4 regions of the Stenotrophomonas sp. STEN038 genome follow, and region 1 is predicted to be linked to each of the others. Evidence: predicted binding sites of a transcription regulator. Region 1 holds the regulator's gene; each other region holds the start of a gene.

Region 1 (8,750 bases):
GATCTGCTGGACCAGCGCGCGGCGGTCGCTGGCCGGCGGGCGGATCACCCAGCGCACGATCTTGAAGGCATGTTTGAATACGGCCGGCGAGGTGTGCAGCAGGATGGCAGCCAAGGTGCCGACAATGACGATCACGAAGGCAGCAGGTGACCACAGCGAGGACAGGCCAGCGCCTTTGAGGATGCTGCCACCCACCAGGGAGGCGAGGGCGAGGAAGAGTCCAATGATGCTGAGTCGGTCCATGGTGCGTATATCGGCCTCGTTGTAGCGGTCTTGAATCAGGGCTTTGCTTAAGCCCCTCTCCCGCGCGCGCGCGGGAGAGGGGTTGGGGTGAGGGCGCTTTTGCTTTAAGGGCTAAAAGCTAAAAGCTCCCTCACCCGCCCTGACTTCGCAGGGCACCCTCTCCCGCAGGCGGGAGAGGGGACAGCGTTTTGCTCCACGGGTTAAAAGTTGCCCTCACCCGCCCCGTCTTCGCGGGGCTGCCCTCTCCCGCATGCGGGAGAGGGGACAGATGGCATCGCGGGGGCTGTTGGGATGCTTGATCGAAGGCTTCGCTGGAGGGGCTGGGTCATTGCTTACCCCTGCACCCCACGCAGCCCATCCACATCCAGAATCAGCGCCATGCGGCCGTCACCAATCAAGGTGGCGCCGGCATAGCCGTTCAGGCCGCGCAGCGCACGCGGAAGCGGTTTGATCACCACTTCCTCGCGGCCACGTACCTGGTCCACCACCAAGCCGAAACGGGCTTCGCCCATCTGCAGTACGACGATGGTCAACAACGTCGATGGCGCCGGGGTAACTCCCAGCCATTGGCGCAGATCCAGCAGCGCCAGTGTGTGGCTCTTGCGATCCAACACCGCGCGACCGTCAAACCAACCCAGTGAGGTCGCCGGGGCGTGCAGCACTTCCATTACCCGTGCCAAGGGCAGGGCGTAGACGTCTTCGCCGGCCTGCACCAGCAGGGTCGGCAGGATCGCCAGGGTCAGCGGGACGCGGATCAAGAAGCGGCTGCCACGGCCCAGTTCGGATTGGATCTGGATCTGGCCGCTGAGCTCACGGATCCGCGACTGCACCACGTCCATGCCAACGCCACGGCCGGAGATATCGGTTACTTCCTGCTTGGTCGAGAAGCCGGGCAGGAATACCAGGTGCAGGCACTCTTCGCTGGTCAGGCGGGCGGCGGCTTCCGGGTCGAGCAAGCCCTTGTCGCGGGCCTTGGCACGCAGGCGTTCCGGGTCAATGCCGGCGCCGTCGTCCTGGACTTCGATGCTGACGTAATCGCCTTCCTGCTGGGCGGACAGGCGCACCCGGCCCATCCGCGGCTTGCCTTGGGCCTCGCGGAGCTCAGGCGATTCGACACCATGATCGATGGCGTTACGGACCAGATGTACGAGCGGATCGGCCAGTGCTTCGACCAGGTTGCGGTCCAGTTCGGTATCGGCGCCGATCAACTCCAGATCAACTTCCTTCTGCAGCGAGCGGGCAACGTCGCGGGCGACTTTCGGGAAGCGCGAGAACACCTTGCCGACCGGTTGCATGCGGGTGCGCATCACCGCTGATTGCAGGCGTGCGGTGGCGATATCCAACGTCGATACCGCGCGGTCCAACTCTTCGTCCTTCAGGCGCATGCGCAAGGTCTTGAGCCGGTTGCGGGCCAGCACCAGTTCGCCGATCAGATTGACGATGGCATCCAGGCGCTTGGTGTCCACGCGCACGGTGTGCTCGGGCTCGGCGGCTTTTGCTGCGGCGGGTTTGGCCGCGCCCGCAGTGGGGCGGGGTGCGACAGCGGGCGCGGCTGTTGGCTTGGGCTTGGGGGCGGTCGCAGGAATGGCCTGCACGGCGACAGCGCCGGGAGCGGCACCGCCATGCAGCTTGTCCAGCAGGGCTTCGAATTCGTCTTCGTCGATCAGCTCATCGCTGGCCTTTGCGGCTGCAATGGGCTGGGCGCCGGGCGTACCGTTTCCATGCAGCTGGTTCAGCAGGGCTTCGAATTCGTCTTCGCTGATCAGGTCGCTGTCACCCGCAGGTGCAGCGACTGGTTGCGCGGCTGCGACGACCGGTGCGGCGCCAACATCGAACTGCGCGATCAGCGCAGCAGGTGCGTGCTCCGGTTCGGTGCCCGAAGACACGGCGTCGAGCATGGCTTGCAGCCAGTCCAGCGATTGCTGGGCGGCATCGAAATGGTGCGCCAGCAGTTCGGCTTTGCCAGCCCGCGCCATGCCCAGGGTTTCTTCGGCAGCGTGGCACAGCTCCACCATCGGATGGATCGCCAGAAAACCGGCGCCACCTTTCAGCGTGTGGAAGCCACGGAATACGGCGTTGAGCTGGTCACTGTCGTGCGGTGCCTGTTCCAGCGTCACCAGCTGCTCGCCGAGGCGATCGAGGATCTCCTGCGCTTCGAGAATGAAGTCGGCGGCGATGTCGTCGGCAAAAGCACTCATGGCTTACAGCCCCAGGTCCGAGAGCAGGTCGTCGGCGTCCACCTGGGACACGGCGTGGCGGTCCAGGCCATTGACGGCCGGGCCAGCCAAGCCCTGGTTGCGTGCATCTTCTTCCGGCGGCGGCAGGCCGAGCGCGCCAAAGCCTTCATGCACGCGACGGACGATGCCGACCACGCGGCGGATGATCTGCCCGGTCAGGTCCTGGTAGCTCTGGGTCAGCGCTACTTCGGTGAGGTTGTGGCGGATGCGTTCGAGGATTTCACCCTGATCGGCATTGAGTCCATCCGCGCGCAGGCGTTCGGTCAGTGCGCGGCATTCCTCGGCCAGGTCCAGCGTGCGATGGGTGGCCTGCTCGGTCATCTGCACCACGTGGTCCAGGCGCGCGCAGGCATCATCCAGCTCGCCGGCTTCGCTGGGCACGCTGGGCAGTTCGCCCAGGGCCTGGCCCAGTTCGCGTGCGAGCCGGCCCAGTCCGGACATCATCGGCTGCGTGCGTAGGGCGGCCAGTGCGTCGATTTCCCGACGCCAGCCAGCCTCATCGCCACTTTCCAATGCTGCCAGTGCGTCCTGCAGGCGCTGCACCAGGGCTGATTTGTCGCTCAATGCTTCGCCGAGCTGGTTCATCAGGCGCTCGCTGCCAGGCGTTCGAAGATCTTGCCGAGCTTCTCTTCCAGCGTCTGCGCGGTGAACGGCTTGATGATGTAGCCGTTCACGCCGCTCTGTGCGGCCTCGATGATCTGCTCGCGCTTGGCTTCGGCGGTGACCATCAGTACCGGCAAGGTCTTGAGCTTGGCATCGTTGCGGATCGCCTTGAGCAATTCGATGCCGGTCATCACTGGCATATTCCAGTCGGTGACGACGAAGTCGAACGACTGCGTCTGCAGCATCGACAGCGCGGCATGCCCGTCCTCGGCTTCGGCGGTATTGGTGAAGCCCAGATCGCCGAGCAGGTTCTTGACGATGCGGCGCATCGTCGAGAAGTCGTCAACGATCAGGATGCGCATGTTCTTGTTCAAAAGACTTTCCTCTTCATGGTTCTTCGAGCCCGGCGTCGGCCGCCTCGAAAATCTTCAGTCGGCCACGCAGACGCAGCGTGGCCTGGCCGTGGATCTGACAGACGCGGGATTCGCTTACGCCCAATACCGCGCCGATTTCTTTCAGGTTCAATTCCTGCTCGTAGTACAGCGACAGCACCAGCTGCTCGCGCTCGGGCAATTGGCCGATGGCCTTGCCCAGCTCGGCGCCGAACTGGCTGCGCTCCAGCACCTGCTGCGGGTTGGGGCCGCCGGTGGTCGGGGTGTCCAGCTCGCCCTGGTCTTCGATGTGCGATTCCAGGCTCAGCACCTGGCCGCGCGAGGCGTCTTCGACCAGACGCATGTACTCGGGTAGCGGCAGCTCCATCGCCTCGGCTACTTCGCTGGCGCTGGCCGAACGGCCAGTGCTCTGCTCAAGGCGGCGAATGGTGGCGGCGGCGTCGCGGGCGCGCCGGTGCACCGAGCGCGGTACCCAGTCGCCGCGGCGGATTTCGTCGATCATCGAGCCGCGGATGCGGATCGAGGCATAGGTTTCGAACGAGGCACCCTGCTCAGCGTCATAGCTGCGCGAGGCCTCGATCAGCCCCATCATCCCGGCCTGGATCAGATCATCGACCTCGACGCTGGCGGGCAGGCGCGCGGCCAGGTGGTGGGCGATGCGACGTACCAGGTCGGCGTGGCGGGCAATGCAGTCATTGGCCGCGTTGCGCTGGACTTCACGGTATTGGGCGGCTGCATTGTTCATGCCTTCACCTTCTGCTGGATGATGCGTTCCAGGAAGAATTCAACGCCGCCGCGCGGGGCGGTTGGGGCTTGCCAGCGCGCGGTGCGACGGGCGATTTCGTTGATGGCCAGCGAGGCCGGTGCGGAAGGGTAGAGCTTGACCACCGGCTGCTGGCGTTGCACCGACAGGCGCAGCCAGTCGTCCTGCGGCACGCAGCCCAGGTAGTTCAGCGAAACATCGATCAGGAACTTCTCGCAGACCCGCACCAGCTTTTCGTACAGGGCGCGGCCTTCGTTCGGGTCGCGGACCATGTTGGCGACGACCTGGATGCGGTCCACGCCGCGCTCGCGCGAGAGGACCTTGATCAATGCGTAGGCATCGGTGATCGAGGCCGGTTCGTCGCAGACCACCACCACGGTGTCCTGGGCGGCCTGGCAGAAGGTCAGTACGCTGTCGGTGATGCCGGCGGCGGTGTCGATGATCATCACATCGAGCTCGCGCTCCAGCTCGGAGAACACGTTGACCAGGCCGACATGCTCGGCCGGCAGCAGCTCGGCCATGTGCCGACGGCCGGAGGCGGCGGGCACGACCAGCACGCCGTTCGGGCCTTCGATGATGACTTCTTCCAACGTGGCGCGCCCGGCGACCAGGTCGGCCAGGGTGTGCTTGGGCTGCAGGCCCAGCACCACGTCGATGTTGGCCAGGCCCAGGTCGGCGTCGAGCAGCAGGGTACGTTTGCCCATGCCTGCCAGTGCCACGGCCAGGTTGGCCGAGACATTGGTTTTACCTACACCGCCCTTGCCGCCAGTGACCGCGATGGTGCGTACCGGGCCGGCCGGTTCGTGCCGGGTTGCCGACAGCGGGAAGGTGTTGGTCAGCTTGGCGTACTCACGCGACTGCATTGTTCAACTCCGTGTTGCAGGGCATATCGGCCGCGCGGCGCAAATCTTCAAGGCGGAGTACAAGATTTGCGGCAGAGGCCCGATAAAGGTCTTCCGGAACGTCCTGGCCGTCGGTCACCCAGGTGATCGGCAGGCGGTGATCGACCGCCACCGACAGGGCCGAACCGAAGCGGCCGGTCTCGTCCAGCTTGGTCAGCACCACGCCCTGCGGGTTGGCGGCGCTGAAGCGGCGTACCACTTCGTCCATGTCCTGGAAGGCGGTGTTGGCCGGCAGTACCAGTAGGGTGCGGATCTGGCCGGCGGCGCGCAGCCACTGCAACTGGGCGGTGAGGGCGCGGTCGCGCTGGCCGAGGCCGGCGGTGTCGATCAGCACCAGCTTGTAGTCGGCCAGCTTCTGCAGCAGCTGGTTAAGGTCGGTGCCGCTATTGGCCTCGTGCACGGCGATGCCGAGCTGACGGCCGAAGCCGTACAGCTGCTCGCGGGCGCCGATGCGCTGGGTATCGGTGGTGACCAGGGCCACATCGCGCGCGGCATGGGCTTCGGCGAAGCGCGAGGCCAGCTTGGCGATGGTGGTGGTCTTGCCGGCACCGGTGGGGCCGACCAGGGCGATGACGCCACCGGTTTCCATCGGGTCGACCGGGGCGATCGGCAGCTTCTTGGAGATCAGGCCCAGCATCAGCCCGCGGGCGCGGCTGGGGTCGATGTCGGCCGGGATCTGGGTGGCGACGTCGCGGGCCAGGCCGGCGTCGAAACCGTATTCGTCCATCAGGTCCAGCGCATTGGCGCGCACCGCGCTGCCACGCAGGCGTTCATCGGTGAAGCGGTTCATCTCGCGCTCGATCAGGTGGCGCATGCCGGCCACTTCCTGACGCAGCTGGCTGAGCTGTTCGTCGTCGCGGGCGATGATCACCGGGGCGCTGGTCACTGCGCTCACCGGGGAGCTGGCCGCAACGGCCGCAGTTTCGGTGGTTTCAACAGCGCGGGTGACCGGCGCTTCCGCTGGCTGCGGGCTAGCGACGGCGGTGATGGCTGCTACCGCTGCGACCGGGGCTGCGATTGCCTCGATTGCGGGCGCGACTGCGACGGGTGCCACGGCGACCGGAACAGGGTTGAACACCGGTGCGACAGGAATCGCGGGGATGGCTGCGGCAATGGTCGGCTGCAGCAGCTCCGGCTCGGGCATCGGCGGATCGATGACGAAGCGCGCGCGTTCCATCGGTGCGGGCGGCTCGATGGTGACGGCGGCGATGGCGTCGGCAAAGCTGGCCTGCTGGGTGACCGCTGGTGCAACGGCCAGCGGAGCGACCGCAGCGGCGCTGCCGGCCGGACGGAAAGCCGGCACCACCGGCAGTTCGTCGGCACTGGCCGGCTGGGTGGCGAAGAAGGTCTGCGAGACCGGTGCGCGCGGAGCAACCGGTTCGACTTCGGCGGACTTGAGCAGGCCGGCGAAGCGGCTGCCCGGTGCCAGCTCGATGCTGTTGTCGATGGAGCGGCCGGTGGCGCCAACCGCCGAGCGCGCCAGTGCGGCGACGGCCGAGGTGGTGGCGGTGACCGGTTCCGGCTCCGGTGCCTTGCGGCGGGTCATCGCGGCCATGATGGCTTCCGCTGCACTGCGCGGCTTGGCCGGGGCCGGTGGGGCTGGACGGCTGGCTTCCAGCGCCTGCTTCACTGCGGTCTCGTCGTAGTGCGCGGCCGCCACGATCTCCACACCTTCCTCGATCCGACGGTTGGACAGGATCACGGCATCGGGGCCGTGTTCCTTGCGCACGAGGTTCATGGCGGTGCGCATGTCAGCGGCGACGAAACGTTTGATCTTCATGCTTTGGTACCGGGAGTGAGGCTGCGGCGAAGGAGTGGCGTTGGCGATGTCGAACATGGCGTGGCGGGCTCCTTCTTGCGGAATGGGTGCGGTGCAGCAGGTGTCTGGTTTCCGTCACCGGCATTGCGGCCGGTGTCGGTTTTCGGGCTGCCTCAGCTGATCGTGCCGACCAGCTTCAGGCGTTTGTCTTCCGGCACTTCGCTGTAGGCCAGGACCGACAGCGAAGGAACGCTGTGGCGGACCAGGCGCGCCAGCGCGGCGCGGACCGGGGCCGGTACCAGCACTACAGCCGGCTCGTTGCGGGCCTCCTGCTTGCCGACGCAATCGGCAAGGCTTTGATGGAGGCGTTCGGCGAGACCAGGTTCCAGTGCGGCGCCATTGCCTTGCGTGGACTCCTGCAAGACGCGTTCCAATTGCGGGTTGAGGGTGAAGACCGGCAGCTCCGGCGAGGAACCGGCGATTTCCTGGACGATGAAACGGCCAAGCGCACCGCGTACCGAAGCTGTAAGCGCGGCGGGGTCCTGGGTGACCGGTGCGGCTTCGACCAGCGCTTCGGCGATCTTGCGCAGCTGGCGGATCGGGATGCGTTCGATCAGCAGGTTCTGCAGCACGCGTGCCACGGTGGACAGCGGCAGCGCCTTGGGCGAGAGGTCTTCGGCCAGCTTGGGGGCGCTCTTGGCCAGGGTCGCCAGCAGCTGCTGGACTTCTTCATGGCCGAGCAGTTCCGGCGCGTGCTCGCGGATCAGGTGCGACAGGTGGGTGGCGACCACGGTGGCCGGATCGACCACCGTGTACCCCAGCGACTCGGCATGGGCGCGCTGATGCGGCTGGATCCAGGTGGCGTCCAGGCCGAACGCCGGATCCTTGCCGGCAATGCCTTCCAGCGTGCCCATGGCGCTGCCTGGGTCCAGTGCCAGTTCGCGGTCCGGATGGATGTCGGCGGTGCTGACCGGTACCCCATGGATCAGCAGGCGGTAATGGGTGGCCGGCAGTTCCAGGTTGTCGCGGATATGTACCGGCGGAATCAGGAAACCCAGATCCTGGGTGAGCTTTCGACGCACGCCCTTGATGCGCGTCATCAGCTCACCACCCTGGGCCTTGTCGACCAGTGGGATCAGCCGGTAGCCGACTTCCAGACCCAATGGATCGACCGGGCGCAGTTCGTCCCAGGTCAGTTCGGCGGTGGGGGCTGGCTGCGGCTGGCCGAGGGCGTTCAGGCCGCCTTCGTTGGCCGAGGTGTCATTGGCGGAGGTCTTGGCGGCAGCGCTGGTCTCGCGCTTCCACAGTTTCCAGGCGATGAAGCCCAGGATCGCGGCCAGGCTGAGGAAGGCCAGGTTCGGCATGCCCGGTACCAGGCCGACCAGGCCGATGATGCCGGCGGTGATGGCCAGTGCGCGGTATTGGCCAAACACCTGACCCATCATCGCCTCGCTCATATCCTGCGAGCGCGAGGCGCGGGTGACCAGCATGGCCACCGCGCTGGAGACCAGCAGCGCCGGCAGCTGTGCCACCAGACCGTCACCGATCGACAACAGCGTGTACGTGGCGGCGGCGTCGCCAAACGGCATGTCGTGCTGCAACACACCTACGGCGAGGCCGCCGAGCATGTTGATGAACAGAATCAGGATGCCGGCGATGGCGTCGCCACGGATGAACTTGCTGGCGCCGTCCATTGCACCGTAGAAGTCGGCTTCCTCGCGGACTTCTTCTCGGCGGACCTTGGCTTCCTCGCGCGTCAGCAAACCGGCGTTGAGGTCGGCGTCGATCGCCATCTGCTTGCCGGGCATGGCGTCCAGGATGAAGCGCGCGGTCACTTCCGACACGCGTCCG
Region 2 (8,750 bases), on a different contig from region 1:
CGATGCGTTTCAAGCAGGTGCTGTCCAACCTCGTCGGCAATGCCATCAAGTTTACCGATCGTGGGCAGGTAACCATCCGGGTCAGCACGGCTTCAGTGGCAGAGACGCAACTGCGTCTGCAACTGGAGGTCGCAGACACTGGCATAGGTATCGCTGATGCAGACATCGCACGTCTGTTTGATCCGTTCGCACAGGCCGACCATGGCCGCAGTATGCGCGGCGGAACCGGCCTGGGCTTGCCGATCTGCAAGTTTCTCTGCGAGTTGATGGGCGGTGACATCTCCATTCGCAGTTCGCTGGGGAAGGGGACTTCGGTGATGCTGAACTTGCCGTTGGAGGTTGTGCCTGCGATTCCGGGAGCTGTCGAGGCGGTGCAGACGGTAGACGCCGTTCATCCAAGTTTGAAAGTTCTGGTGGTGGACGACCACTCGGCCAACCGTAGCCTGCTTACCCAGCAGCTGGCATTCCTTGGGCAGAGCGTGCGCAGCGCGGCTGACGGGCGTGAAGGCCTGGATTGCTGGTTGGAGGAACGCATTGATGTCGTGGTCACCGATTGCAATATGCCGGTGATGAATGGCCATGAGATGGCCCGCGCGATTCGGCGACATGAAAAAGCACATGGCCTGCTACCTTGCGTGATCATCGGTTTCACCGCCAATGCGCAGCCGGAAGAGCGGGCAAAGTGCATTGCGTCGGGTATGGATGATTGCCTCTTCAAGCCGGTCAGTCTTAGCACACTGTCCAGCATGCTGGTCGCGCTGGGTGAGGCGACGGGCGCAAGCGCAACGCAGACGCGTCAGCAACAGATCAAAGACATCGACTCGACATTGCGGGAACTGACCGGTGGCGACAGAGCGATGACACGCAGTCTGGTCGCTGAGGCACATAGTAGTTTCGTGCGTGACCTGGCCGATCTGACGGCCCTGCTGCCAGAGTTCGAGCCGCGGGCAATGTTCAACCTTGTACATCGCATCAATGGTGGTGTGCGCCTGTTGCAGATTGCGCACTTGATGGATATCTGCGAGCGAATTGAATTTCTTTGCGATCAGCCCGAAGTCGAGCTCGAAGAGGTCACGGCAAATGCGCAGTTCATCGCCAGTGAGCTACCCGCGATCATCGCGGTGCTGGCCGATATGTGCGTGCCGGAAGCGTAGGCTGATCGGCAGGCACAACAGCTGGGCCCGCGGTGTCAGCCGCGGGCGATGCCAAGAATCCGTTCGGCGATCCTGTCCAGCGGCAGCACTTCGTCGGCGGCACCCAAGCGCACTGCACTGCCCGGCATGCCCCATACAACCGAACTTGCTTCGTCCTGGGCCATCGTGGTCGCACCGGCCTGTTTCATCTCCAGTAGACCGCGTGCACCGTCTTCGCCCATGCCGGTAAGGATTACCCCAACTGCGTTGGCGCCTGCATTTTGTGCGACAGAGCGGAACAGCACATCGACCGCGGGCTTGTGCAGGTTGACCGGCACGCTGTCGTCAACCCGGCAACGCCAGCGCGCACCATCGCGTATCACCCGTAGATGGCGACCGCCTGCGGGCAGGTAGGCGTGGCCGGGCAGAATGGCCTCACCGTCGCTGGCCTCGCGCACCGACATTGCCGAGTGCCGGTCCAGGCGCTCGGCAAAGGCGGTGCTGAAGCTGGCCGGGAGATGCTGGGTCATGACGATGGCCGGTGCATCGGCTGGCATGGCCTCCAGAACCACGCGCAGGGCTTCAGTGCCGCCAGCGGAAGCGCCGATGGCGATCAGACGGTCGGTGGTGCGGAAGCCGAGACTGCTGGCGCTGGCCGGCTTTTGCAGCGGTCGACGTGGACCGCCGGCGATGGCGCGTACCCGCGAACGCGCGGCCATCTTCACCTTGCTACGGATTTCCTCTGCGTACGCATCCAGCCCGCGTGCGACGTCGAGCTTTGGCTTGGCGACAAAGTCCACGGCACCCAACGACAAAGCCTGTAGGGTTGTATCGGCCCCGCGCTCGGTCAATGAGGACACCATGACCACTGGCATCGGGTGCAGGCGCATCAGGTTCTCGAGGAATGCCAAACCATCCATGCGCGGCATTTCGACGTCCAGGGTGAGCACATCGGGGTTGAGCCGTTTTATTTTCTCGCGCGCCAGCAGCGGATCTGCGGCGGTACCCACAACTTCGATGGCCGGGTCGGCTGCGAGGATCTCGGTCAGCACCTGGCGGACCAGGGCCGAATCGTCGACGATCAGAACCCGGCAAGGCGCCTGCAGACTCATTCAAACAGCTCCACGCCACCACTGACCGGGGTGTGCGACAGACGGGCGCGGACGGCGGTTTCGGTGGCAACCACTTCGGCATCGTGTGCATGCGGCAAGCGCTGTACTACTACGCGGCCGGTTATCGGGAAGAACCAGATCTTGCGCGGATGGATACCGCACAGATCTTCGGCAACGATTGGAATGTGTTCGGCACGCAGGTACTGGCGGACGAACTCCGCGTTGCGTGTGCCGACCGGATTGCTGGTGAAGCCCTTGAGCACATTGGCGCCGCCGAATACCTTGGCTTCCAGCCGCTTGCGATGGGCACCACGCTTGAGCAGGTCGTTGATCAGCAGTTCCATGGCGTAGCTGCCGTAGCGCGCAGGCGCGCCGTCGCCGATGTTGCCTTCGGGCAGCAGGAAGTGATTCATGCCGCCGATCCCCAGGATGGGGTCGCGGATGCAGGCGGCAACGCAGGAACCCAGGATGGTGGTCAACGCGGTATCGTCATCCACCACCAGGTACTGGGTGGGCAGGAGCTTGGCGGCAATCGTCTGGAAACGGGTGTCGCGGTAGCGCATCACCTCATCGGGATGTTGCTGTGGATTCTTCATGCGCCGTTCCTTCGACTGCGGCGGTACAACGTGCGCCCGCAGGGCTGGATCACATCGGCTGCATGCAGGTAGTTCTCCGAGTGGCCGGTATAGAGCAGGCTGTCGTCGTCCATGTGCTGCACAAGGCGCGACAGGATGCCGCGCTGGGTGGGCTTGTCGAAATAGATCATCACATTGCGGCAGAACAGCGCATCAAACGGGCCGCCCACGTCGTAGCGGTTGGCCAGCAGGTTGAGCGGGCGGAATTCGATGAGGGCCCGCAGCGCTGGCACAACCCGGCACTTGCCTTCATTGGGGCCGCTGCCGCGTTGGAAGTAGCGCCGCTTCATGGCTGGGTCCAGGCCTGCGATACGGTCCATCGCATAGACACCCTGGCTGGCCGTGGCCAGTACCTGGGTGTCGACGTCGGTGGCAATGATGCGTACCGGCGGCGTCATCGACGAAAACGCCTCGCAAGCCGTTATCGCCATGGAGTATGGTTCTTCGCCGGTGGAAGCAGCGCACGACCACAGTTTCAGCGGTGCATGTGACGCACGCGCCTGCAGCTCCTCGCGCAGCTTGTCGAAATGATGCGGCTCGCGGAAGAACGAGGTCAGGTTGGTGGTGAGCGCATTGGTGAATGCCTGCCATTCCTCACCGCCATGCTGCTCCAGCTGGTCGAGGTAGTCCTTGAACGAGCGCAGGCCCAGGTTGCGCAGCCGCCGCGACAGACGGCCGTAGACCATGTCGCGCTTGGCCGGCGCCAGTGCGATGCCCGCGCGCGCGTGGATCAGCTCGCAGACGCGGCGGAAGTCACGGTCGTTGAACTCGAAATCCCGCTCGTTGCTGTCCATATCGATCATGGTGTCTGTGCGCTCAGCTGGCCAAGGCCAGCGCTGGTGACGGGTTTGCCGCAGCAGGTTTTGTACTCAGCTGGAACACCGCCACTGCCTCGTCAAGCAACGTGGCCTGTTCTTCCATCGCGCGTGCCGCCGCGGTGGCTTCTTCAACCAGGGCGGCGTTCTGTTGGGTGGTCTCGTCCATCTGCATGACAGTCTGGTTGACCTGTTCGATACCTGCGGACTGCTCCTGCGAGGCGGCGGAAATCTCGGCCATGATGTCGGTGACCCGTTGTACCGCGGTCACGATCTCGCCCATGGTGGTGCCGGCCTGTTGTACCAGCTGCGAGCCTTCGTCCACGCGCTCGACCGAATCCTCGATCAGCGTCTTGATTTCCTTGGCGGCAGCCGCCGAGCGCTGGGCGAGGGTTCGGACCTCGGCGGCAACCACCGCAAAGCCGCGGCCCTGTTCACCCGCGCGTGCAGCTTCCACCGCAGCGTTCAGCGCCAGGATGTTGGTCTGGAAGGCGATGCCATCGATCACACTGATGATGTCGGCGATGCGACGCGAGGACTGCTGGATCTGACCCATGGTGGTCACCACTTCGTCGACCACCAGGCCACCGCGGGAGGCAACGCCGGCTGCACCGATGGCCAACTGGTTCGCCTGCCGCGCGGATTCTGCGTTCTGGCGCACGGTGGAGGTCAGTTCCTCCATCGACGCAGCGGTTTCTTCAAGGTTGGCGGCCTGCATTTCGGTGCGGCGCGAGAGATCGGCGTTGCCGGTGGCAATCTCGCCCGCGGCCAGATTGATGCTGTCAGCCGACTGCTGGATGCCCGAGACTATGCCGGCAAGCTGGGTGACGGTGCTATTGGCGTCTTCACGCATGCTGGCGAAGACACCCTGGGCGTCGCCGCTGAGTTTGACGGTGAGGTCGCCGTCAGCAAGCGCCTGCAGCAGGCGTGATACTTCCCCAAGATTGTCATCGCTGACCCGCATCATGGTGTTCAGCGAGCGGACCATCGCATGGAAGTCGTGCTCGAAGCGGTCTTCATCGCCGCGCTGGCTGAAATCACCGGCCGCTGCCGCGCTGCCCAGGCGTTTGATTTCGTTGTTTATGGCGGCGAGGTTGTTCTTGATTGCAGCCATTGTGTCGGTGATGACACGCTTGTCGCCCGGCAGCAAAGGCATGTCCTGGCTGAGGTCGCCAACGGCATAGCGCTGTGCCAAGGCAATCACCTGCATCTTGACGTCGATGTGATTGCCTACCAGAACATTGGTTTCTTCCACCATTACCCCGTAGTCGCCGGGGAAGCTGCTGGCATCGATCCGATAGCGGATCATGCCGGCGTCATGCTGGCGTGCCATCTCGGCCTGCGCACCGATCACCGCGCGCAGCTGGTCCTGCATGTGCGACATGCTGCTCAGCAGTTGGCCGGTCTCGTCCTTGCTGGGGGCAGCGATACGGTTGTCCATGCGGCCATTGGCAATGGCTGTGGCCACGGCGGTTGCGTTGCGCAGCGGCAGTACGATGCGATTGCCGATGATCCAGCTGAGCGCCAGTACCAGCAGTACCAGTACGCCGCCGGCTACCGTCATGATCGCGGTGAACTTCAGGGCCTGAGCCTGCAGATCGTCCATGTAGACGCCGCTGGAGACGACCCAATTCCAGGGGCTATACATCCCTGCATAGGCAAGTTTGCCGACCACACCATCCTTGCCTGGTTTCGCCCAGCTGTAGGCAACGTAGCCGCCGCCCTTGCGTGCAGCCTCGACCTGGTCGTAGTACAGGCGCACGCCATCTTCACCGCGGAAGTCCTTCATATCCTTGCCAACCAGGTCGGCACGGAACGGATGCATCAACAGCACGTACTTGTTGCTGTAGATGTTGAAATAGTTGACGTCGCCATCGGACCGCATTTTCTGCAGCGCGGCAAGTGCGTACTTCTGCGCGTCCTGCAGCGGCATTGCGCCGGTTTCGGCTTCCTTGGCGTAGTGATCCAGCACGCCATAGCTCATTTCCACCTGGGCACGCAGCGCGGCCTTGCGGGTCTCGTACAGGTCCAGGTACTGCATGCGCGCCGCGATGACCGACAAGGCGATGACGCCAATGACGATCAGCGCGGTCAGCAGGTTCAGCTTGCGCCTGACAGAGATATTGGAAATGTAGTTGTTCCAGAGCGAGGAAATAGTCATCGAATCCGCTGGTTACCTTGCGGTATCAGCGCTGCGTGAGGGGATAACGGTTTATCGGCCGCGAGCGGCATGAGTTGAGCGGCTTGGAGGAGGATGTCAGCCAAACTGGTCAATCCGTTCACGTATGCGAAGAAGGCTGGCCGACTCGCCGCGTCGTTTGATTGTGGGAGCGGTGTAAGCCGCGAATCCGGTGCTGGTTCGGGTTGCTGGCCTTACCTTGATCGGCGTTGTGTCGGCTTCGCGGCTTACGCCGCCCAAAAAAAAGAAATCCGATGCCAGGGACTGGCATCGGACTCCGGGTGACTCAATCGCGTTGGTTTGCGGCATTGTTGCCGCGGACGCCAACAGTGGTACTTAGAACTCCTGCCAATCCGAGTCAGCCAGTTCGGCTACAGCGGTGCGGGCAGCGGCTGCGCGACGGCGGGGTGCCGGTACGGCGGCCTGGACGGCAGGGCGCTGGGCCGGTTCACGTACGTAAGCCGGGTTGTCGGTGACTGCAGCGCCTTCTTCCAGCTGGAATACGGATACCACGTTTGCCAGATGTGCGGCCTGTTCTTCCATCGAGCGGGCCGATGCAGTGGCTTCTTCTACCAATGCAGCGTTCTGCTGGGTGGTCTCGTCCATCTGCACGATGGTCTGGTTGACCTGCTCGATGCCGGCCGACTGCTCCTGTGAGGCAGCGGAGATCTCGGCCATGATGTCGGTCACGCGTTGCACCGAGGCAACGATTTCGCCCATGGTGGTACCGGCCTTGCGGACCAGGGCCGAGCCGTCGGCGACCTTGCCGACCGAGTCGTCGATCAGGCCCTTGATTTCCTTGGCCGCACCCGCCGAACGCTGTGCGAGCGTGCGCACTTCCGAGGCGACGACGGCAAAGCCTCTTCCCTGTTCGCCGGCGCGTGCGGCTTCCACCGCTGCATTCAAGGCAAGGATGTTGGTCTGGAAGGCGATGCCGTCGATGACAGAGATGATCTCGGCGATCTTGCGCGAGGACTGCTCGATCTGGGTCATGGTCGTCACCACCTGGCTGACCACTTCGCCACCCTGCGAGGCTACCGAGGCAGCGCCGATGGCGAGCTGGTTGGCCTGGCGCGCCGATTCTGCGTTCTGCCGCACGGTGGAGGTCAGCTCCTCCATTGAAGCAGCCGTTTCTTCCAGGTTGGCGGCCTGCTGCTCGGTACGACGCGACAGATCGTTGTTGCCGGCGGCAATCTCGGTGGCAGCGGAGTTGATCGATACCGAGGACTGTTTGATGCGGCCGACAATACCGGTCAGCTGCTCGGCGGTGGCGTTGGCATCGTCACGCATGGTAGCGAACACGCCCTGATACTGGCCGTGCATGCGCACGGTCAAGTCGCCACGCGACAGGCCCGACAACAGTGCGGAAATCTGCTCCAGGCTGCTGGCATTGGCGTCAAGCAGGCCGTTGATCTGGCTGGCGAGCTGCAGGAAGAAGCCGTCCTTGTCTGCTGTCCCGATGCGGCCGCTGAGGTCGCCTGCGGCGGCAGCCTCGATGATGCGCGCAACTTCCTTCTCGACCTGGGCTTCGGTACTGCGGTCGCGCCACTCAACGACGTGGCCAACGGCGACATTGTTGTCGTCGCGGATCACCGAAATGGTCTGCGCGAACTCGGCTTCGCCAAAGCGCATTTCGCGCTTGACGACGCCGGTCTTGTCGAGTGCTTCCAATACCTTGCCGTCGACTTCGCCACGGTGCTCAAGCACCGTAACCGGCTGGCCGATCAGCGGCTTGCTGGCGTCGAAGTGGCCGAGTGCGCCAGTGATCTGCTCATGGTGTTCGTTGAGCTTGTCGAGCAGGGCGCGGTTGGCGTAGACGATTTCCAGGTCGCTGTTGGTCAGGAACACGCCGGTGGACGAGTAATCCAGCGCGGTGCGGATGCGCAGGTTCTCATTGGCAATGATCTGGTCGCGCTCGATGCGTTCGCGCAGGTCGCGCTGCATGCGTTGCATGGCGCGCAGCAGATCACCCACTTCGTCGGCGCGCGAAACGTCGATGGAGCCGTCCAGCTTGCCGCTCGCCACTTCGGTGGCAACATCCACGGCGCCGCGCATTGCCTTCACCAGCGAGCCGGCGAACAGCCAGATCAGCGCAAGGCCGGCGGCACCGCCGACCAATACAGCGATGATGATGAGCAGGGCCGATGCGCGATAGGTTTCCGCGGCTTGCTTGGCGGCTGCCTGGGCGCGGCTGTTGTCATTTGCAGCCAGCGCCTGCAGGGCCGCGTAGGCATTGCGATGCAGGTTGCGGGTTTCGCCGACGAAGGTGTCGATGGCGTCATCCGGCAGGTCCAATGCCAGCATCTCGGTGACCGCGTCATAGGATGCTGCGGTCTTGCCCCAGTCGGCGACAAATTTGTCGAACAGCTTCTTCTGTTCGGGACTGTCGATCAGCTTCGGATAGGCGGCGATGGTGGTGTCGATCTGCATGCGCAGTTCGGTGGCACGTGCCTTCGCGTCGGCTTTGACGTCATCGCTCGCGCGTACCAGGCTCTGGTAGGACGCATTGCGGTACTCGCTGACCATGCCACTCAACTCACCGGTGGTGCGAAGGCTGGGCATGCGGTTTTCAGCGAGGTCGGTGGTGACGTTGTTCAGCGAGTGCAGGCCGCGGTAGGCGACGATTCCCTGCAACAACATGACGAACAGCACGACGCCGAAAGTAAGCATCAGCTTCGGCTTCAGTTTCAGCGAGTTGATCCACTGCATCTTGCGCGATCTCCGGGAACAGGCCCCGCCATGTCACAGGGGCGGGGTGGCACGCCGGCGGGGCCGGCGTGACGAAAGGCGGATTACTTGATGTTTGCCAGCTTCAGGTTGGCCGGCGACGCCACTTCGATTTCGGCGCGCGATGCGTCGCGCTGGATCTTGCCGAT
Region 3 (3,893 bases), on a different contig from region 1:
GCTGGTACAACGCCCGCGCATTGGCAATCACCCGCCGCATCTGCGCGCGATCGGTATGCCGCGATATCGCCTGCGCACCGAGCACAATCGCCTGCGCACGCAGCGGCGCGGGCACATCGTAGTGCACGCCGCTGGGGCGGTTCTGGAAGGCCCTGCGGGGAATCCCGAGCTGCTGCGCCAGCGCATGCAGCTCGGGCAAGGTGTCGGCCATCAGATGCGCCCAGCGCTCACCGCGCCAGGGATGTACCGCATCGTCGATATAGACCGTCACGTTCAGCCCTGGACTCAGGCCTTGGGCTTGTCGTCGTCAGCCGGGACTTCTTCGGCGATCGCGATGGTCTCTCCCGCGGCGTCGTCAGCAGCCGCCTCAGCGGCTTCCTCGCCTTCGATGCCTTCAAATTCGGACACCAGACCAGCCAGGTAATCGTCGGCGGTCTTGCCTTCGTCAGCGGCCAGGTCGTCGATCATCTGCTGCAGCGCTGCGGAGTATTCCAGGGTGACCTTGCGGCCTTCCTTCTCCTGCACATTGGCCAGGTGCTTGAGCATGGCCAGCATCGGTACCGGGTTGTCTGCATTGCCCATGGTCTGGCCGCCGATGGCCAGCAGCCACTCGTTGCCCTGCAGGCCGATGGCGGCCACGACCTGGCCTTCTTCGTTGACCAGCACGGCGTGGTTCTGCACCTGCTGCTGGGCGTTCAGGCGGGCGAACGGGCGGCGCGGGGCCTGCTTCTTGCGCTTGTCGCGCTTGGCTTTGGAGAGCTTGGACATGATGTTCGGCTGATAGGAAAACGATGCCCATTGTAGGCGCACCGGGCCCCTGCTGCCGGAACAGGGCTCAGCCGGGGCCGTCGCTTACCCCTTCCGCCGGGGCTGCTGCAGCGGTCGCCGGGACGACGGCGGTTACCGGCACCGGCAGGCTGTCGGCCTGATTCAGTGCCGCCGCTTCGGCTTCCTGGCTCATCACCACGATGCTGATGCGGCGGTTGATCGGGTTCTGCGGGTTGCTCTTGTCGAACAGCACCGAGGACGCCAATCCGACCACTCGCGCCACCTTGGCCGGATCCATGCCGCCTTCCAGCAGCGCACGCCGCGCGGCATTGGCGCGGTCCGCACTCAGCTCCCAGTTGCCGTAGCCGACCTGGGTGGAATAGGCGGTGGTGTCGGTATGGCCGGTGAGGCTGATGTGGTTGGGCACCTGGTTGATGTAGCGCGACAGCTCCACCAGGATCGTCTGCGTATACGGCATCAACCGCGCGCTGCCGAGGTCGAACATCGGCCGGTTCTGCTTGTCCACGATCTGGATGCGCAGGCCTTCCGGGGTGATGTCGAGCAGCAGCTGGTCCTTGAACGGCTCCAGCGCCTGGCTCTTGCTGATCGCTTCCTGCAGCTCCTGCTTCAGGGCTTCCAGGCGTTGCTTGTCGCGCTCGCGCTCCTGTACCGGCGTGGGCACCGCTTCCTGCTGGTTCTGGAAGGGATCATTGCTGTTGCCGCGCGACACATCGGTGGCACCGCCCAGCTTGATCATCGAGGTGCTGGCGCCGCCGGGCCCGGCCATGCCCGGCGCCGGGGTACTGCTGCTGCCGGCCAGCGGGCTGGGGTTGCGGAAGTATTCGGAAATCGCCGCGCGCTCGGGCTTGGTGGTGGCAGCCATCAGCCACAGCACCATGAAGAAGGCCATCATCGCGGTGACGAAGTCGGCGTAGGCCACCTTCCACGAACCGCCGTGGTGGCCGCCGCCCTGGATTTTTTTCACCCGGCGTACGATCACCGTGGGTTTGGTCTCGGTCATGGCGCGCGCCTTACTTGATCGACTTCAGGTGCTGCTCGAAATCACTGAAGCCCGGGCGCAGTGCCGAGGGCACGGTCTTGCGGGCGAATTCCAGCGCGATCTTCGGGTTGTAGCCACGCAGGCAGGCCAGCAGCGCGGTCTTCACCGATTCGTAGATGCGTGCGTCCTGCTCGGCGCGTGCTTCCAGCGCCGCGGCCAGCGGGCCGACGAAGCCATAACCCAGCAGGATGCCAAGGAACGTGCCGACCAGCGCGCCGGCCACGTGGGCGCCTACTTCCTTGATGTCGCCACCGATCGAGCCCATGGTGATGACGATGCCCAGCACCGCGGCGACGATGCCGAAGCCGGGCAGGCCATCGGCGACCTTGTTGAGCACGTGGGCCGGTTCCATCGCCTCGTGGTGGTGCTTTTCCAGCTCCAGTTCCAGCAGCGGTTCCAGCTCATGCGGCTCGATGTTGGAGCCGATCATCAGCCGCAGGCAGTCGGTGATGAAGTCCAGCAGATGGTGGTCGGCCAGCACTTTCGGGTAGTTGGCGAATACCGCGCTGTCCTGCGGGTTCTCGACGTGTTCTTCCAGCGCCATGAAGCCTTCGCGGCGGGCTTTGTTGAGCAGTTCATAGAGCAGGCTGAGCACATCCAGGTAGTCCTGCTGCTTGTATTGCGGGCCCTTGAACACGCTGAGCGTGGCCCGCAAGGTCTGCTTGACGGTCTTGAGCGGGGTGGCGATCAGGAACGCGCCGAACGAGGCGCCACCGATGATCACCAGCTCGTAGGGCTGCCACAGCGCGCCCAAGCGGCCATGCGCACCGACGTAGCCGCCCAGGACAGCGAAAATGACAACGAGCAGGCCAACGATGATAAGCATGGGGGCAGACAAGGGGAGGGGATATCCCGTTGTCGGCCGTCAGCGGAAAATCTGTAGGCTGGGCGCAACAGCCCCTGTAGAGCCGAGCCATGCTCGGCTGGGGCTTTACCGGAAACGCTTCTGCCGCGCATGGCTCGGCACTACACGGGAAGGCCCCTGCCGAGCATGGCTGGGCACTAAAGGTGGCGCGCTTGGGTACGCTGCTGGCTCTGCCTCGGCACCACCACGCTGCAGCGGATCCGGATACGGCTGGCCGTTCTCGACAAACCCCAGTGACACCGAGTTCAGGCAATGCCGTTCAAAGGTCGGCGGCGGGCCATCCGGGAACACGTGGCCAAGATGACTGCCGCAACGTGCGCAGACAATCTCGGTGCGGATCATGCCGTGGCTGATGTCGCGGATTTCGCGTACATGCGCCGGATCGAACGGGGCGAAGAAGCTGGGCCAGCCAGTGCCCGAGTCGAACTTGGTGCTGGAGCGGAACAGCGGCAGCGCGCACAGGCGGCAGCAATACACACCGTCACGCTTGTTATCCAGGAACACGCCGCAGAACGGCGCCTCGGTGCCGTGATGCAGCAGCACGCGCTGTTCCTCGTTGCTGAGCCCGGCGATCATGGCATCGCGTTGGGTGGTGCTGGGAGGGGTTAGATCGAAGGCAGTCATGGCGCGGCATCCGTGGGACAGATATCAATGGTAGGGGCGGGCAGGGGCCAGTCCAAGCGCGCATTCATGGCGGCGCAAGCTGTGCCGGCGCATGCTCGGCAGGTGGAAGAACGGGGAAATGCCGATGAAACGGATGACGTATCTGACGTTGGCAGTGCTGGCGCTCGTGCCGTTGTTCGCGCAGGCGCAATTGCAGCAGCCACCGTCGCCGACCGCAACGCGTGCGGTGACGCTGCCACCGCCACCGCCACCGCCACCGCCGTCGCGGCAGCCGGTAACGGTTCCCTCCGATCCACAGCAGGAGGATGTGCGGCCGCTACCGCCACGACCGGTCACCAAGCCCAAGCCAACACCGAAGGTAAAGCCGATCACCCAGCCGCCGCAGCCCGTGCGCCCGATCTACGACAGCAAGGGCCAGCCGGCGCCGCAGATGCGCCAGACCAGCCCGGGCCGGGTGTTGGATACACGCACCAATCGCTATTACGACACCGTGCCCAGTGGTGTTGGGCAGCAGGTAGTGCCGCCGCCAGCCGGCACACGTTGAACCTGTAGTGCCGAGCCATGCTCGGCAGAGGC
Region 4 (8,750 bases), on a different contig from region 1:
AGGTGGCACCGTGAGCAATCCCAACATCGTGGTGGGCGTTTCCGGCGGCGTGGATTCGTCGGTGGCCGCACTCACCCTGGTCCAGCAAGGCCTGGATGTCGCCGGTCTGTTCATGCAGAACTGGGCCGACGATGGCAGTGGACACTGCCGTGCCGAAGATGATCGTCGCGACGCGGTGGCGGTCTGCGGTCGGCTCGACATTCCCTTCCACTTCCGCGATTTCTCAAGCGAGTACTGGCAGGGCGTGTTCGAGCACTTCCTGGCCGAATATGCGGCCGGCCGCACACCCAACCCGGACGTGCTGTGCAACCGCGAGGTCAAGTTCAAGCACTTCCTGGACGCCGCACGCGAGCTGGGTGCCGAGCGCATCGCCACCGGCCACTATGCCCAGGTCGACCACGCCGGCGGCCGCTGGCGCCTGCTGCGCGGTGCCGACCGCGGCAAGGACCAGAGCTACTTCCTGCACCAGCTGGGCCAGACCCAGCTGGCGGCCACCCTGTTCCCGATCGGGCACATGGAAAAGAGCGAGCTGCGCCGCATCGCCCGCGATGCTGGCCTGCCCACCCATGCCAAGAAAGACTCGACCGGTATCTGCTTCATCGGTGAACGCGATTTCCGCGAGTTCCTGGGCCAGTACCTGCCGGCCCGCGAAGGTGAGATCCAGGACCCCGATGGCCAGGTAATCGCCCGTCACCCCGGCGTGTTCTATTTCACCTTGGGCCAGCGCGAAGGCCTGAACATCGGCGGCGTGCGTGGGCGCCCAGCAGCCCCCTGGTTCGTGGTCGGCAAGGACGTGGCCCGCAACATCCTGTACGTCGACCAGGGCCATGACAGCCCTTGGCTGCAGTCCAACTGGCTGCGCAGCGAAACCATGCATTGGATTGCCGGCACCCCACCCGCCCGTGAATTCGAATGCACCGCGCAGACCCGCTACCGGCAACCGGACGAAGCCTGCACCGTGAAGGTGCGTGATGACGGTACGCTGGATGTGCATTTCGCACGGCCGCAACGCGCCGTCACTCCCGGCCAATCGCTGGTGCTGTACGACGGCATGGAATGCCTGGGCGGCGCAGTGATTGCCGCCACCGATGCACCCCTGGAGCGCCGTTTGGCTGCCCCTGTTTCCCCTTGAGAGATGACCATGACCTTTTCCATCGATGACCGCGTACTCGCCTTGGCTGGCATTGCCCAGGCCTTGCAGCAGGTGCGCCGCATCGCAGAAACCGGCCATTCGGAAAGCGCCGTGGTGCGCACCGCAATGGACAGCGTGCTGCGTATTGACGCCAGCTCGCCCGCTGCCGTGTATGGCAGTGCCACCCAGGTCGAGCCCGGCCTGCGCCTGTTGCGCGATTACTTCCGCAACCAGGGCAAGGACGACCTGCTGCCGCGGCTCGCCCTGTCGGTGATGCAGCTGGAGCGTCGCTTCGTGCGTGAAGGCGCCACGGTCGACAAGGTGGAAGCCGGCATCGAACGCGCCGCCGGCATCGCCCGGGAGCGCGGCGACAGCTGCCATCCGGACGTATTGAGCGCGATGGGCGCGCTGTATGCGGACACCATCAGCCAGCTCAAGCCGAAGATCATGGTGCAGGGCAACCCGCACTACCTGGGCCAGGCGATGGTGGTATCGGAGATCCGTGCGCTGCTGCTGGCTGCGGTACGGTCAGCGGTACTGTGGCGCCAGCTGGGCGGCGCTTACTGGGATTTCCTGTTCTCGCGCAAGGCCATGCTCGAAGCCATCGAACGTCGTCTGCGCTGATTTCCAAGGCCCCCAATCGCAGTGGTTGCGGGCCTGCATCGCAAAACCTCCCGGGATTCACTGCAGTGGGCTAAAGACACCCTGCCCACTGCCGATACTGCATTCGTGACTCTCCCGAGAACGTCCATGTATTCACGTATTGCAATCCGTTTGGCAGCCCCGCTTGTCCTCACCCTTCTGGTTGTGGTCGCTGCCGCCCTGTCCTGGCCCTCCGCGGCCCTGTGGGCGATCCTGACCACCATGGTGCTGAGCTGGCTGGTGTTTGCCTGGTGGAGCGTGCATTCGCAAAGCCAGCGCTCGCCCGAGCACGCCAAGGTACTCAAAGAGCAGGACCAGCTGCTCAACGAGCTGCGCAGCTTTGTCAGCAACGAAATCGACGGCTCGCGCAGCGAGATCGAGCGCGCCCGTGAGCTGATCCGGCAAGCGGTCGGCGGCCTCGGTGGCAGCTTTGATGCGATGAGCCGCAAGTCGCGCCAGCAGAGCCAGGCACTGGCCCGCATCGTTGACCGCGCCGGCGACGAAGGTGGCGGTGGCAATGGCGGTGTCGACGTGGCCCGCTTCGCCCAGAACGCCAGCCATCAGATGGAACAGCTGGTGGAAGCACTGGAGCAGGTCAGCGGCCAGAGCAGCAACACCGTGCAGCACATCGACCAGATGGCGCAGCACCTGGATGGCATTTTCGCCCTGCTCGAAGACGTCAAGTCGATTGCCGACCAGACCAATCTGCTGGCCTTGAACGCCGCCATTGAAGCAGCGCGTGCCGGCGAAGCCGGTCGTGGCTTCGCAGTCGTGGCTGACGAGGTGCGCAATCTGTCCGAGCGCTCCACCACCTTCAACGAGCAGATCCGCAAGCTGGCCCACAGCTCCAAGGACGCCATCGCCAAGGTGCGTGAAACCGTCACCCACATGGCCTCGCGCGATATGGACCGGTCGCGCGAAGCGCGCCATGAGGCCGCTTCGATGCTGGACAGCGTGGCTGCCATCAATGCTTCGCTGGGTGACGGCATGCGTGAAATCTCCGAATGTGGCCGCGCCATCGACGGCAGCGTCGCCGAAGCCGTGCGTGCCCTGCAATTCGAAGACATCGCCACCCAGGCCCTGGGCGGCGTGCATACCCATCTTGACCGTCTTGGTGCGATCAACCGCGAAGCCGTCGCGCTGCAGGAACTGCTGCACCGCAACGGCGGCGTGTTCGATGGCGAAATGGTCAGCGCGTTGCAGCGCACCGGCAGCCGCCTGCGCGAAATGCGCGTGGAATGGGAGCGTCCGCCGCACAAGCCGGTGTCCCAGCAGAGCATGGGCGCAGGCACGGTGGAGTTGTTCTGATTTCACCCCGCCCCCTTCTGCATCCGAGCCCCGGCCCTTGGCCGGGGCTTTGCTGTGGCTGCAACCGCGCTGATATATGCTGACACCCCGCTCCACCGCCAACTGCAACGCCGAGCCAGCACCGCAGGCTGATGACGCCATGCCCCTTTCTACAGCCGCCAACGGCATCTCGTTGAGCCGACGCGAACAGCTCGCGCTGCTTGAGCAGCGTGCACAGCAGGAGCTGCTGGAGCTGCGTGCACTGCGTGCCCAGGCCAACCCTCCCGGCCACGCAGAAGAAGACACCGATTGGCTGACAAGCTGCATCGACTGGGACCTGTCTGTTCCCTGATAGCTACCCTCAAGCTGCACTTGGCCGGGCTACACATCTGCGCGCACCGCGGTCCTCTTTGTGGAAGCGGCGTGAGCCGCGAAGCAAGAACAGCACCCGCTCGCGGCCTGCAAGCAACACCAGCTTCGCGGCTGACGCCGCTCCCACAGACAAACAGCATGGTGGCCTTGGCCTGCGCGCACTCCGCTTCTTTTGTAGGAGCGGCGTAAGCCGCGAAGCAAAGACAGCATCAGATGAACGCCTGTATGTAACCCCAGCTTCGCGGCTCACGCCGTTCCTACAGACAAAGAAAAAGCCCGGCTGCGGATCACGCAGCCAGGCTTGGTTGCTTCCGTTGCCGACGATCAGTGGGTCGCGCTGATCGTCGTGATCGAGCCCACGCTCGGCAGTTCTAGCACCTCGCCCGGGCCACTGCGCAGCCACTGCACCATCTCGCGCGGTCGCAGTGGCCGCGAGAACAGATAGCCCTGCAGCTCGTCGCAGCCCTGCTGGATCAGCATCGTTGCTTCGGCAGGCGTTTCCACGCCTTCGGCCACCACCAGCATGCCCAGTGCGTGGCCAAGATGCACGATGGCCTGGGTAACCTCGGCGGTGCCGACATCGTGCAACATGCCCTGCACGAAGCTGCGGTCGATCTTCAGCCGCTGCACCGGGAAACGGTTCAGATAATGCAGGTTGGAGAAGCCGGTACCAAAGTCATCCACCGCAAGTGGAATGCCGTGCTGTTCAAACACATCAAAGCACTGGCGCAGTGCATCGGTGTCGCGGATCAGTGCCGACTCGGTCAGTTCCAGCTCCAGCCGCTGTGGCGGCCAGCCGTACTGCTGGCAGATGCTGACAACGCGTTCGGCAAAGCCGCGATCACGCAGCTGCAAGGCCGACACGTTGACCGCGATGCGCTCGAACTTCAACCCAGCCTGCTGCCAGACCACGGCCTGCCGGCAGACTTCCTGCAGCACCCAGTCGCCGATATGGATGATCTCGCCGCATTTCTCGGCGATCGGAATGAACTCGGCAGGGCTGCATGAACCAATCCTGCCGCTGTTCCAGCGCAGCAGCGCCTCGATGGAGGGTATCGCATCGCCGTTGGCATGCACCAGCGGCTGGTAGACCAGACTGAATTCGTCGCGCTCGACCGCGCCATGCAGCGCATGCTCGATCTCGACCCGGCGCTGGGTGCGTGCCAGCGCATCCTGGCTGTAATACTGGTAGGTATTGCGACCGGCTTCCTTGGCCGCGTGCATCGCCGCATCGGCGGCACGCAGCAGGCTGTCGAAGTCGTTACGCCCCTCGTCCAGCAGCGCGATACCCACGCTGGCGCCAACCTTCAAGGTGACATCCTCGCGGTAGAGCGGCTCGGCCAACGAGGCAATCAACTTGCGCGCCACATGCCCGGCGTCTTCCTGTTCCACCAGGTTGCGCAGGATCACGATGAACTCATCACCGTTGAAGCGGGCAAACAGATCGGCATTGCGCAGGTTCTGGTGCAGGCGCGCAGCCGCTGCCTTCAGCAACATGTCGCCGGTGGCGTGACCAAAGGTGTCGTTGATGCTTTTGAAGCCATCCAGGTCGATGAACAACATCGCCAGGATGGCACCGCGTTCGCGTGCCTCGATGATCGCTTCCGAACCTTGCTCACGCAGCAGCATGCGATTGGGCAAGCCGGTCAGCAGGTCATAGTGGGCCAGAAGCTCCAGCCGCTCATCGGCCTCGCGTTCGCGGGTGATATCGCGGAACAGCACCACGAAGCGCTCGGGCAGGCCATCACGCTGATCCAGCTCGATCAGCACCTGCACCCACACCCGCTGCCCGGACGGGCGATAGAAGCACAGATCAAGCTGTTCTGGCAGCCCGCCTTCGGCGATGCGCAGCAACGCCGACTCAAAGTTGTCGCGCGAGTCCGGGATGTACAGGTCCAGCGCCTGGTCCAGGGTCACCGGCGCCTTGCGCAGGCCGTGGATGCGGTAGCACTCCTCGGTCCACTGCATCGCTCGGGTACTGACCTCGATCTCGCAACCGCCAATACGGCCCAATGCGGACACCCGGTTCAGTAATTCGGTGCGCCAACGGATCAAGGCATCGGTACGGCGCTGATTGCTGATGTTCTGCACCTGACCCAGCACCCTATGCAGACCGCCGGCGGTATCGTAGTCAAGCTCCACCCAGATGCGCAGCTGCTGCTGGGTCACCGGATCGCGGCCCCAGGTGATGTCGAAACTGCCGCCCTTGGCCTCGTCCAGCAGACGCCGCCAACTGCAGAACAGATGCGTACGGGCGTCGCTAGCCAGATTGCGCAACCACTGTCGCCCGGTCGGTAATGCGGCATCGCTCCAGCCAATGGCGGCTGCGAACTCCTCGGACCATTGCACGCGCTTGCGCTGCGGCTCCCAGACCCAGCTGCCCATGCCGGCCACGCGCTGTGCGCGCCGCAACAAGGCCTGCTGCGAACGCAGCTCATCCTCCAGTGATTTCTGCTGCTGGATATCGGTATACGTACCAACCATCCGCAACGGCTGACCGTCACCGGCGCGGGTGACTACCTGGCCGCGATCCAACACCCAATGCCAGCTGCCGTCAGCCTGGCGCAAGCGAAACTGGCAGGCAAAGGGCACCTGCGGGTCATGCAGGTGCGCGGCAATGGCCTGACGCAGCTGCAACTGATCGTCCGGATGTACTTCATCGAGCAGTCCTATGCCAGGCTGCACCGCGTTGGGGCCATGCGCCGGGCTGGCGCGGGTAACCGCATCGCTGACGATATCCCAGTCCCACAGACTGTGGCCTGCCGATTCCATCGCCATCGCCCAACAGGCATTGCGCGCCTCGGTATCGCTGGCCAGGGAGTACAAATACCCCAATGGCGCCGCCGAGGGTGACTGGACCACACTGAGCCAGCCGTCCAGCCGCTCGCCAGCGCCGGGCAGCGGGCAGGCCACCGCCTCGTGCCGGTCAAGCCGCTGCCGGATACCAGCAAGTTGCGCGCAATAACGTGACAGGCGTTCGGGCAGGCCCAGCTCCCTGGCCATGCCATTGGCGGCCAATGGTTGCCCGTCCGTGTCCAACAGCACGACGGCCGCGTTCAACGGATGACGAAGCAGGCTAGCTATGACGCCGCGATCCACGCGATCTATCTCCACGCCCGACAAACCGGGTACCCATTCGATAACGGCACCAACTCGGCAGAATTGAGCACTTCGTCGTGCGCTCTGTGCACAAGCCGTTAAACTGGGCCGACGCTTGTCCAGACCCCCCGCTCACCATGCAAGCCGATCCGGCCTCTTCCGCTCAACCCGTGCCCTTCGCACTCCTGCGGCGGCGCGCAAGCATGCTTTGGTTGCTTGGTGTGGCCGTTTTTTTGACGGCTGGCGTGGCGGTGTTGCTGGCAACGGATACGAATTCATCCAGCTGGCGGACCCAAAGTGTGACGGCGATCGCTGTGACGGTTTGTGCAACGCTCGTCCTGCTCTGGCGCCAACTCTGGTCATGGAAGCCCGCTGCGCGCTTGCCGCCTCAGCTGCCTGCCGAGTTCGGACAGTTGGCGGCGCTGCTGCCCGACGGCGTAGTGATCGCTGATGGCGATACCGTTCTCTATGCCAATCCAGCCGCAAGCAGCATTCTGGGCTTTGGCGGCGGCCGCAGCGATGCCACCATCCAGTTGTTGGCAGGCCTGGGCGGCCACGGCCCGCGTTCAAGCAAGCGCGAACTCCCGGTGCAGCTGTCACGGATGGGCGGCGAGCCTTTCCACGCCATGGTGATCACCCAACAGCTCCAGCATGGCGACAGGGGCTGCCAGCTTTTTGTCATCCGCGACTTGAGTGAGCTGGAGCATGGCAAAGTTGCCCTGGCCACCAGCAACGCTGAGCTGCAGGCCATGGCAGGCCGCTTGTTCTCATTGCAGGAGGATGAGCGCCGCTCGATCTCACGTGATCTGCATGACGACATAGGCCAGGCCATCACCGCGATGAAGCTGGCCGCCTGCGCCGCCCGCGATGAAGAAAACAAGCCACGCCGTCAGGATGATATCGACCAGATCATCGAGCTGGCTGACAGCACGGTGATCAAGCTACGCAATCTGTCGATGCTGTTGCGACCACCGCAACTCGATGCGCTGGGTCTGGAGGCTGCGCTGCGCTGGCAGGCCGGCCTGCTGTTCCGCTCCACCGACGTTGAGCTGCTGCTGGATGTGGACGCGCTGCCGCGCCGTCCCAGCAACGAGGTCGAGCAGGCCTGTTTCCGTATCGCCCAGGAAAGCCTGACCAATGCGTTGCGCCACGCCAGCGCCAGCCAGGTGTCGCTATCGCTGCGCAACAGCAACAATGGCGACCTGCACCTGCAGGTGGTGGACGATGGCGAAGGCTTTGACCCCGCCGGACCACGCGGCCTTGGCATGATCGTGATGCGCGAGCGCGCCCAGAGTGCCGGCGGCAGCCTGCACATCGAGACCGCGCCGGGCGCCGGCACCCGTATTGATCTGCGTTTACCCTACGCAATGGACGCATTGTGACTCCCCAAGGACCCCGCCCCATGTGGAATGCAAGCCCCTCTTCGCTCGGTGATCGCAATGACGCGCGCCCTGCCCGGCTGGGCGCTGGCAACCCGGAACTGGCCATCATGGTGGATGCCGCCAACCGCACCGGCACCTCATTGATGTTGCTGCACCTGGACATCGACCACTTTGCCTCGGTCAACGAGAACATGAGTGCCGAAGTAGGTGATCAGGCCTTGGTCCTGATCGCCGAGCGTTTACGCGGCTTTCTGGGTGACCGCGGCAAGCTGTGGCGACACGGCAGCGACGAATTCCTGATCGCGGTACCTCGCAGCAGTCAGACACCGGCACCGGAGGCCTTCGCCGAGCTGGTGCGCCAGCAGATCGAACTGCCATTGTCGGTACTGCCCTACACCCTGTTCCTGACCGCCAAGATCGGGGTTGGCCTCTGCCCCGAGCATTCCAATACCGCGACCGGCGTGCTGGATCTGGCCGAAGATGCCCTGCACCAGGCCGGTCGCGAAGGCGGCAACGCGGTTCACGTGCACGTGCTTCACAAGCCCAGCAGTGCGCACAGTGAGAGCATCATCTCGCGGCAACTGGTGGACGCCATCGACAACGGTGAACTGCGCCTGCGTTACCAGCCGCTGGTCAGCGCCCGCGATGGTCATGTCATGGGCATGGAGGCGCTGCTGCGCTGGCAGTCCCCTACCCTGGGCATGCTGGTACCCGAACGCTTCATGCGTACCGCCGAGCGGCTGGGCATCATCGTGCAGATCGGCGCATGGGTACTGGAAACCACCCTGCGTCAGGCCAAGGTCTGGCGCGATCAGGGTTTCGAAGACTTCAATGTA

The links. The regulator FliA, encoded in region 1, starts transcription of late flagellar genes. The targets are predictions, from matches to a motif close to TAAAGTTTNNCNNNCNNNGGCCGATAA.
Region 2: a site for FliA is predicted at 5,908-5,934, ahead of ACVOLS_RS12485 (methyl-accepting chemotaxis protein). Genes of this name have one in related genera too.
Region 3: a site for FliA is predicted at 2,684-2,710, ahead of motA (flagellar motor stator protein MotA). Genes of this name have one in related genera too.
Region 4: a site for FliA is predicted at 1,828-1,854, ahead of ACVOLS_RS16500 (methyl-accepting chemotaxis protein). Genes of this name have one in related genera too.

Annotation. Positions count from the first base shown of each region.
Region 1 covers NZ_JBRRDW010000079.1:1,705-10,454, reverse strand. The annotation lists gene ACVOLS_RS20300 (flagellar motor protein) at 1-243, opposite strand, end outside; gene ACVOLS_RS20295 (chemotaxis protein CheA) at 576-2,441, opposite strand; gene ACVOLS_RS20290 (protein phosphatase CheZ) at 2,445-3,065, opposite strand; gene cheY (chemotaxis response regulator CheY) at 3,065-3,457, opposite strand; gene ACVOLS_RS20280 (RNA polymerase sigma factor FliA) at 3,471-4,220, opposite strand; gene ACVOLS_RS20275 (MinD/ParA family ATP-binding protein) at 4,217-5,101, opposite strand; gene flhF (flagellar biosynthesis GTPase FlhF) at 5,088-6,920, opposite strand; gene flhA (flagellar biosynthesis protein FlhA) at 7,073-8,750, opposite strand, start outside.
Region 2 covers NZ_JBRRDW010000027.1:16,522-25,271, reverse strand. The annotation lists gene ACVOLS_RS12505 (transporter substrate-binding domain-containing protein) at 1-1,154, shown strand, start outside; gene ACVOLS_RS12500 (protein-glutamate methylesterase/protein-glutamine glutaminase) at 1,190-2,245, opposite strand; gene cheD (chemoreceptor glutamine deamidase CheD) at 2,242-2,841, opposite strand; gene ACVOLS_RS12490 (CheR family methyltransferase) at 2,838-3,683, opposite strand; gene ACVOLS_RS12485 (methyl-accepting chemotaxis protein) at 3,697-5,856, opposite strand; gene ACVOLS_RS12480 (methyl-accepting chemotaxis protein) at 6,211-8,583, opposite strand; gene ACVOLS_RS12475 (hypothetical protein) at 8,667-8,750, opposite strand, start outside.
Region 3 covers NZ_JBRRDW010000108.1:228-4,120, reverse strand. The annotation lists gene ACVOLS_RS21390 (DUF4031 domain-containing protein) at 1-271, opposite strand, end outside; gene ACVOLS_RS21385 (hypothetical protein) at 286-768, opposite strand; gene motB (flagellar motor protein MotB) at 836-1,789, opposite strand; gene motA (flagellar motor stator protein MotA) at 1,800-2,654, opposite strand; partial or broken gene msrB (peptide-methionine (R)-S-oxide reductase MsrB) at 2,856-3,317, opposite strand; gene ACVOLS_RS21365 (classical arabinogalactan protein 4) at 3,442-3,861, shown strand.
Region 4 covers NZ_JBRRDW010000045.1:27,378-36,127, forward strand. The annotation lists gene ACVOLS_RS16485 (NUDIX hydrolase) at 1-14, shown strand, start outside; gene mnmA (tRNA 2-thiouridine(34) synthase MnmA) at 11-1,132, shown strand; gene hflD (high frequency lysogenization protein HflD) at 1,142-1,756, shown strand; gene ACVOLS_RS16500 (methyl-accepting chemotaxis protein) at 1,883-3,082, shown strand; gene ACVOLS_RS16505 (hypothetical protein) at 3,159-3,413, shown strand; gene ACVOLS_RS16510 (bifunctional diguanylate cyclase/phosphodiesterase) at 3,758-6,532, opposite strand; partial or broken gene ACVOLS_RS16515 (sensor histidine kinase) at 6,910-7,914, shown strand; gene ACVOLS_RS16520 (EAL domain-containing protein) at 7,935-8,750, shown strand, end outside.